2 regions of the Thioalkalivibrio sp. ALD1 genome follow, and region 1 is predicted to be linked to the other one. Evidence: predicted binding sites of a transcription regulator. Region 1 holds the regulator's gene; the other holds the start of a gene.
The links. Region 1 encodes LexA, which represses DNA repair genes until DNA is damaged. Its sites were predicted from a motif close to TACTGTNNATATNNACAGTA; they were not measured.

Region 1 (4,417 bases):
GGCTGTCCTCGATCACGCGGTACACCGCCAGTTCATGCCGCGGGCTGCCGGGCAGTTCCAGTTGCACACGCTCGACGGGGCCCATCTCCGGCGGCACCACCAGCCCGAGCCGCTCGGCCACCGGGCGAATCGTCCAGCCCTGCACCAGCAGCGAGACCAGCACCATCATGAACACGATGTTGAAGAACACCTCGCCGCCCTCGACCCCGGCCACCATCGGCAGGATCGCCAGCAGGATCGACACCGCCCCGCGCAGGCCCACCCAGGAGACGAACGCGGTGCTGCGCCAGTCCTGGCGAAAGGGCAGCAGGCACAGCCAGACCGCCAGCGGCCGGGCAACCAGGATCAGCACCAGGCCCAGCGCCAGGGCCGGCAACGCCAGCGACGGAAACTCCGAGGGTGTGGCCAGCAGCCCCAGGATCAGGAACATGCTGATCTGCGCCAGCCAGGTCAGTCCCTGCTGCTGTCGGTGCAGCTTCGCCGCGCCCCGCATCTTGCGATTGCCCGCCACGATGCCCGCCACATAGGCGGCCAGGAACCCGCTGCCGCCCAGCCAGCCGGCCAGCGCGAACAGGCTGACCGCACCGGCCATTACCGCGATGGGATAAAGCCCCTCCTCCAGCGGCAGGCGGTTGACCAGTTCCACCAGCAGATAGCCACCCACCACGCCCAGCAGGAGGCCCAGCCCCATCTGCCACAGGAATTCCGTAGCAAACAGTGTGGCCAGGCCACCAACCGTGGTGCCGGACAGGATCCACTCGATGAAGACCACGGTCAGGAAGATCGCCATCGGGTCGTTGGAGCCCGACTCCACCTCCAGGATGGAGCGCACGCGGCGGTTGATCTTCACCCCGCCCACCCGCAGCAGGAAGAACACCGCCGCGGCATCCGTGGAACTGATCAACGCCCCCAGCAACAGCGCATAGCCCCAGGGCAGATCCAGCAACCAGTGGGCGGCCGCGCCCAGCAACAGCGTGGTCAGGGCGACCCCGACCGTGGCCAGCACGATGGCCGGGCCCGCCGCCCGGCGCAGGGTTCGCAGCCGAGTGCCAAAGCCGGAGTCGAACAGGATCACGGCCAGCGCAAGGCTGCCGATCAGGAACGCGGTATTGGGGTCATCGAACTCGAGCCCGAGGCCGTCTTCGCCGGCGAGCAGGCCGATCCCCAGGAACACAAGCAACAGCGGTGCACCCAGCCGGAACGACAACGCCGACGTCAGCACCGAGACCACGATCAGCCCGGCACCAATCAGGATCAGCTGGAAAATCCAGTCCATCGAAGCCCTTTATGTCCTTCGGACCCACGTGCGGCCCATCATCGCATGATCACCCCAGAACCGGCCTCCAGGGGACGCCCCCGGACAAGAATCAGCCGCTCTCAATGCGCTCGACAAGTCCTTGCACTTGCCTCGGCCCCGGCCACGGAATACTGTATTTATGAACAGTTACCCGTGGAGTATTCGCCGTGTCCCTGACCGCGCGCCAGCAGGCCATCCTCGACTACATCATCGAGACCGTCGCCACCCAGGGCACGGCCCCGACGCGCAGCGAGATCGCCCGTGCCTTTGGTTTCCGCTCGCCCTACGCGGCCGAATGCCACCTGAAGGCCCTGGAGAAAAAGGGCGCGATCGAACTGGTGGGCGGGGCCGCGCGCGGCATCCGCCTGGCCGGTGCGCATGCGGCCCGACCCGCCGAGCTGCCTCTGGTCGGGCGCGTGGCGGCCGGCTCGCCCATCCTCGCCACCGAGCACATCGAACGCCACTACCGAATCGACGAAAGCCTGTTCCGGACCCGCCCGGACTACCTGCTGCGCGTGCACGGCGAGAGCATGCGCGACGCCGGCATCCTCGATGGCGACCTGCTGGCCGTCCGCCAGACCCCGGAGGCCCGCGCCGGCCAGATCGTCGTGGCCCGCATCGAGGACGAGGTGACGGTCAAGCGTTTCGAGCAGGACGGTGCCCGCGTGCGCCTGCTGCCGGAGAACCCCGACTTCGCCCCGATCGAGATCAACCTGGAGCGTCAGGAGCTGGCGATCGAAGGCATCGGGGTCGGCGTACTGCGCGATCTTGAAGCGCAGGGCTAAGCCCGTGCCTTCCATTGATGCCCTGCTCGATCATCCGGCGCTGTGGCGCGGGCGCAGCGCCGCCCCTGCCGCGAATGCCCCGGTCTGGCCGAGCGGCCACCCGGCGCTGGACCGGGCCCTGGGGGGCGGCTGGCCGCGCGGCCAGCTGATCGAACTCCTGGGCACCCCCTTTGGCTGCGGCGAGACCCGCCTGCTGGTCCCCATGCTCGCCGCCTGCGGCCGCGAAGGCTACTGGATCGCGCTGCTGGCGCCGCCCGCCACGCCCTGGCTGCCCGGCTGGCAGCCGCTCGGCATCCCGCCGGAACGGGTGCTGATGATCCGCACCGAACACGACCGCGACACCCTCTGGGCCAGCGAGCAGTGCCTGCGTGACCCGGCCTTCGGCGTCCTGCTGGCCTGGCTGGGCGGCCCGGTGGAAACGGCACTTTTGCGCCGACTGCGCCTGGCCGCAGCCGAAAGCCAGGCCTGCACCATCCTGTACCGCCCGCCACGTGCCACGGAGCAGCCCTCCCCGGCCCACCAGCGCCTGCGCTGGAAGCCCGACACCGACGGCCTCGAGCTGCACTGCCTGAAGGGCGTCGGCGACTGGGCCCGTTCCGGCCAGCCCCTGCACATCCCGATGCCCTGAGATGGGCCATCCGGAGCGACCACAAGCCGTCCCGCACCCGCGTGCCTCGCGCCCGGCCCGCGCATGGCGCCAGCCAACCCTGATTCCGCCCTCGGAGCACCCAGCGGAGCCCGGTCCTGCCCCACGGGTCAAACCACGCTCGGCAAACGAACAGTGGATGGCAGTCGAGCTGCCGCACCTGGCGCTGGAGACCCTGGCGCGTGCCGAGGCGGACCGTTCACGGCTGACCGAGCGCCCCCTGCTGGTGGTCGAGGCCGGCGCTGCGCCGCGCGTGCATGCCGCCAATCGCGCCGCGCGCCGCGCCGGGGCCGGACCGGGCATGGCGCTGGCCGATGCCCTCGCCGTCCTCGACACCCCGGAACTCGTCGAGCACGACCCGCAGGCCCAGACCGCGCAGATCGCCATGCTGGCCGGCGTGCTGCTGCAGTTCTCCGATCACGTGCACCCGGAGCCGGACGCCCGGCGCATCCTGCTGGAGGTCGGCCGCAGCCGGCGCCTGTTCGGCGGGCTCGCCGCCCTGCGGGAACGGGTGCGGGACGCCCTGAAGGGGCTGGGCTTCCACCCGCGCATTGGCGTGGCGCGCAGCCCGGCCGCCGCGCGCCTGCTGGCCACCCTGCGTAATCCCGCGATCCCCGAAGATAGCGAGGCCCTGCGCCGCACCCTGTCACCGGTGCCGCTGGAGGCCCTGCCACTGTCCGCCGCGACCCGGGAGGGCCTGCAGGCCATCGGCCTGCGTCGGCTCGGTGACCTGCTGCGCCTGGCGCGCCCCGAACTCGCGCGGCGCCACGGCCCGAAGTTGCTGGCACTGCTGGATCGGCTGCTGGGGCGGCGCACGGAGACCCTGCCGCGCTTCGACCCGCCCCCGGAGCTGTACCTGACACTACGCCTGGAACACGAGATTCACGCGACCGGGGCCCTGGCCTTCCCGCTCAAGCGCCTGCTGCGCCGGGCCGAGGCCCAGCTGCGCGGCCTGAACCGCAGCCTGCAGGGGATGACGCTGGAGCTGAAACACCGCGAGGAACATACCCGGATTACCTCTACCCGAATCGCCCCTACCCGAATAACGCTGGAGCGCGGCCACCCCGGTATCCGCGCCGAGGACTGGCTGCCCCTGTGGCAGACCCGACTGGAACGCGAGGCCCTTCCCGCCCCGGTCATCGGCCTGCGCCTGCGGGCCACGCGGCTGCTCGATCCGCCCACGCAGGGCGCCAGCCTGCTGGCCGAGACCCCGGGCCATCCGCCGCCGGACTCGCAGTTGCCGGCCGTGCTGGCCCGTCTGAGCGCGCGTCTGGGCGAGCAGGCGATCGTCCGGCTCACCGCAAGCGGCATCCCGCGCCCCGAAGCTGCTCAGGGCACGCGACACGATCTCGACGCGGCGGCCTCGCCTCCGCCGCCGACACCCGCGCAAATGATTTGCGGCACAGCGCTGTGGCTACAGGACCCGCAACCGATCCCGCCCCCACTGCAGGCGCACGGGCTGGGTCGACTGGAGGATGGCTGGTGGGACCGCGGGCAGGATGTGCGCCGCGATTACGCGGTCACGCGCGACCGGCAGGGTCGCAGACTGTGGCTGTACCGCTGCCTGCGCAGCGGCCAGTGGTTCCGGCAAGGCTACTGGGGGTGACCCGTCAGACGCGGTAGTACTCGCGATACCACTCGACGAACCGGGCGATACCGTCTTCCACCGCGGTCGCGGGGGCATAGCCC
Region 2 (4,417 bases), on a different contig from region 1:
CTCGGCAGGGATGTCGGCCAGGCCCCAGTCGCGGCCCCGGTGGCGTGCCATCAGCTCCAGCGCGCGGCGCACGCAGGAGAGCATGCCCAGCGCCAGCACGTCGATCTTCAACAGCCCCACCGCATCGAGGTCGTCCTTGTCCCACTGGATCACCGAACGCTCCGGCATCGCCGCGTTCTCGATCGGCACCAGCTCGTCCAGCCGGCCCTCGGCGATCACGAAGCCGCCGGTGTGCTGCGACAGGTGGCGCGGGAAGCCCAGCAGCTCGGCGGTCAGGGCCTGCCACTGCCGGGCCAGGGCGCCATCCGGGTCCAGCCCGACCTCGCTCAGGCGCTCGGCGGGGATGCCGTCGTCCCACCAGGCGAGGTTGGCGGTCAGCGCATCCAGCCGCGCGCGCGAGATACCGAGGGCGCGGCCGACGTCGCGCAGGGCGCTGCGCCGGCGGTAGCGGATCACCGTGCAGGCCAGCGCCGCGCGCTCGCGACCGTAGCGCCGATAGATGTACTGGATCACCTCCTCGCGGCGCTCGTGCTCGAAGTCGACATCGATATCCGGCGGCTCGCCACGCTCGGCGGAGATGAAGCGTTCGAACAGCATGCTGGAGCGCGAGGGGTCCACCGCCGTGATGCCGAGGGCATAACAAACGGCGGAATTCGCCGCCGAGCCACGCCCCTGGCACAGGATCCCGCGGCCGCGGGCAAAGCGCACGATGTCGTAGACCGTCAGGAAGTAGGGCTCGTAGCCGAGCCGGGCGATGATCCCGAGCTCGCGCTCGATCTGCTCCGTCACCTTGGTCGGGATGCCGTCAGGCCAGCGCTCCCGTGCCCCCTTCAGAGTCTCCTCGCGCAGGTAGGCGGCTGGGCTCATGTCCCGGGGCAGGGGATCGGTGGGGTAGCGGTAGGTGACCGCGTCCAGTGAGAAGTCGCAGTCCCGCGCGATCCGCACGCTGGCCGCGAGCCAGTGGGCAGGGTACAGAGCGGCCAGGTCGTCGCGCGGGCGCAGACAGCGCTCGCCGTTGGGGAAGCGCGCCGGGGCCGCCTCGGCAACCGTGGTGCGCAGGCGCAGCGCGGTCAGCACGTCCTGCAGGGCACGTCGGCCGCGAGCGTGCATGTGCACATCGCCGCAGGCGACGATCGGGAGTCCCGTCGTGTCGGCGAGCTGCCGTGCGCGGGTCGCGAGCGCGGCATCCTCCGGCGTGCGCAGCTGGCTGACCGCCAGATGGGCCTGGCCCGGCGCGGCCCACCCGGCCAGCCAGCGGGCCACGTCGGCGAGCATCGTCTCCGGAATCTCGGGTTCGATACGCAGCAGGACCTGCCAGCCGGCCCGCGCCTCGGCGGGCAGGGCGTCGAGGTCCGACTGCGTCAGGTGGTAATGCCCCTTGTCCGCCGCCCCGCGCGCACGGGTGATCAGCCGGCACAGCCCGGCGTAGCCCGCCGCATTGCGCACCAGCAGGGTCAGGGCGGGGCCGTCCGCCAGCCGGAAGGTCGCCCCGAGAATCAGGTGCAGGCCGCAGTCCTTCGCCGCCGCGTGGGCGCGGACCACGCCGGCCAGCGAGGCGATATCGGTCAGCGCCAGCGCGCGATAGCCCAGCGCCCCGGCCCGCTCCACCAGCTCCTCCGGGTGCGAGGCCCCGCGCAGGAACGAGAAGTTGCTGACGCTCGTCAGCTCGGCGTACTCCGGCGGTTCGGGGGCGGCATCATCCATATACTGTTTATATAAACAGTATATGGGGCTGGCAAGAAACCCTGGCTTCGAGCCGGTGCGCCGGCTCCGGTATGGTAGGCCCGCTACCGGCCGACCCCAGTGACGACTCCCCTATGCGCAGCGCCATCTACAATCTGCTGATCCTCCGCCTTACCTCGCAGTGGTATGCCGAGGTAATGCGGCGGTTGTCGGACGGAGCGGCCCTGCTGGATGTGGGCATTGGCACCGCTGGCGCGCTGCTCGCCAATGCCGACACGGCGCGCGAGAAGGGGCTCGTCATCACGGGGATCGATATCGACGCCGACTACATCAAGCACGCCCGGCAAGCCCTGCGTGAGTCGCCCCTGGCCGATCGTGCCGAGGCCCGTCTCGAATCCATCTACGACCACACGGGCGGCCCGTACGACGCGATCTATTTCTCCGCCAGCTTCATGCTCCTGCCGGACCCCGAGGGCGCTCTGCGTCACTGCCGCAGCCTGCTGAAGCCGGAGGGGAGAGTGTTTTTCACCCAGACCTTCCAGACCCGCCCCTCCCGCTGGATGGAGCGCTTCAAACCCCTGCTCAAGCGTATTACGACCATTGACTTCGGCCGCGTGACCTACGAAGAAACGTTTCGGGAGCAGGTGGCGGGAGCGGGGTTCGCGATCGACGAGTTCACCACGCTCGGACGCCACGGCCCGCGCGCATCCGTCCTGGCCATCGCCCGACCCGCCTGAAAGAACACCGGGCCATACCACTGTAGGAGGCGAGCCCTCTCGCCGATCGGGTGTGTCCGGCTCCCCATCGCCCAGGGGGCTGGGCTCCTACGAGGAAAAGAGGCTGTGGCGGCCCGTATCCTGCAGCAACGGAGATCGCCCCACGCCGGTTCACCCCCGAGGCTGGGCCTACCCACTGTAGGAGGCGAGCCCTCTCGCCGATCGGGCGTGTCCAGTTCCCCATCGCCCAGGGGGCTGGGCTCCTACGAGAGAAGGGGCTGGCGGACCGTATCGCGTAGCAACGGAGATCGCCCCACGCCGGTCCGTCCCCGAGGCTGGGCCCACCCGCTGTAGGAGGCGAGCCCTCTCGCCGATCGGGCGTGTCCAGCTCCCTATCGCCCAGGGGGCTGGGCTCCTACAAGAGAAAGGGGTTGTGGCGGTATGTGAACAAGACGGGCGACTTCTTCCGATAACGCGTCGGCCTGCTAATTCCGAAGGAAGACCCCGGGCGCCCCTGCGACTGAAGGCACTACCGCACCGTGCGCTAGAACTCGATGTCGTAGCGCAGCTCTTCGTCCGGTTGGCGCAGGAAGTTGCCCTGCACCAGGTCGACCTGCGACTGCCACAGCAGGGCCAGCCCGTCTACGTCCTCCACATAGGCCGCCATGGTGCGAGCACCGCTGGCACGGGCGATGTTCAGCAGCGGTTCCAGTCGGACAAGTTTGTCCGCGGCATCGTGCAGCCCGTGGGTCAGTGGACGGGCGACTTTCACGTAGTCGGGCTGCAGGCTGCGCAGGAGCTGGGCCGGTTGCCTACTGGAAAGCCCGAAGTGCTCCACGGCCACCCCGACCTGGATGTCACGCAGTGCCCCGGTGATGCGCTCGGCCTGTTCCGGATCCGCCACGATATCCTCCTCCGCCAGTTGCAGCACCAGTGCCCGGGATGGCAGGGCTGCGCGTGCAAGTATGCGTCCGAGCCAGCCGGCCAGATCCTGGTCGCGCAGCGACCCGGGCGACAGTTTGACGAAGAACACCGAGTCCGGATGGGTGCGCAGACGCGCGCCCAGGATGTCCACGGCATTGGCCAGTACCCAGCGGTCCAGCGCCCGGTCGAGGTCCAGGTGTCCGGCCATGTTCACGAACGGGCCGGGTAGCTGGGTGTGGCCTTCCGGATCCCGAATGCGGAGCAGGACTTCGTAGCGTTCGGTCTTGTCGGAGCCGGCGATGTTGGCGATGGGTTGATACACCAGAAAGAGGCGCTGCTCGTGGATTGCGCGGGTGATGACCTGGCGCCAGTGCTGTTGCTGGGCGACGCCACACTCCGGCGTGACCAGCGCGGGATCCAGCTGGATGCGGTTGCCGCCTTCCCGGCGGGCCTGTGCGCAAAGCGCCAGAGACTGGTCCACGGCATCCGCCGCAGGAATGTCGGCCAGTGCTGTGATGCCGATGCTCAGGCCCGGGGATGGTGCGTGACTCGGAGCACCATGCGGCGCCGGGACCTTCGCATAAAGGGCATCGCCCCAGTCCGACAGGGCTTCCGCGTCGGCCCGGTTCAGCAGCACCAGGATCGCGTTCTCGCTGAATCGGGTGATGCGCTCGCCCGCAGCAAGGCCCGCCGAGATTCGCCCCAGCAGACGCCGCTGAAGCAGCGAGAAACCGGTCACCCCCTGTTCCCGGAGCAGATTCGAGGCCTCGTCCCATTCAATACAGGCGAGTGCGACGATCCCGGGCTGCGTCGCTAGCCCCGTGCGCCAGTGGTCCAGCAGGGGCGCCAGATCACCGGAGCGCAGGGTGGCGGTGCCACGCCCAGCCCGGCGACGTCGTCGGCAGAGGCGCGCCTCGGCGCAGACGCGTTCGGGCGCCGCTTCCGGTGATATGTGGGAAAGTCCCGGACCCGGCGCGGCTACAGATCCTTCTGGTGACGTCAGCAGAACACATGGGATGTCGAACAGCGATGGATCCTGGGCCAGGAAGCGGGACAGGGCCGCAGCCCGGTCGGCCGCGATGTCCACGTCGATC

Region 2: the regulator LexA is predicted to act here: its motif matches at 1,706-1,725, upstream of F623_RS0106035 (error-prone DNA polymerase).

Annotation. Positions count from the first base shown of each region.
Region 1 is NZ_KB906248.1:95,759-100,175, forward strand. It holds gene F623_RS0112335 (potassium/proton antiporter) at 1-1,276, opposite strand, end outside; gene lexA (transcriptional repressor LexA) at 1,465-2,082, shown strand; gene imuA (translesion DNA synthesis-associated protein ImuA) at 2,087-2,710, shown strand; gene F623_RS0112350 (DNA polymerase Y family protein) at 2,868-4,334, shown strand; partial or broken gene F623_RS0112355 (NAD-dependent epimerase/dehydratase family protein) at 4,339-4,417, opposite strand, start outside.
Region 2 is NZ_KB906242.1:290,372-294,788, forward strand. It holds gene F623_RS0106035 (error-prone DNA polymerase) at 1-1,704, opposite strand, end outside; gene F623_RS0106040 (bifunctional 2-polyprenyl-6-hydroxyphenol methylase/3-demethylubiquinol 3-O-methyltransferase UbiG) at 1,818-2,420, shown strand; gene F623_RS0106045 (EAL domain-containing protein) at 2,944-4,417, opposite strand, start outside.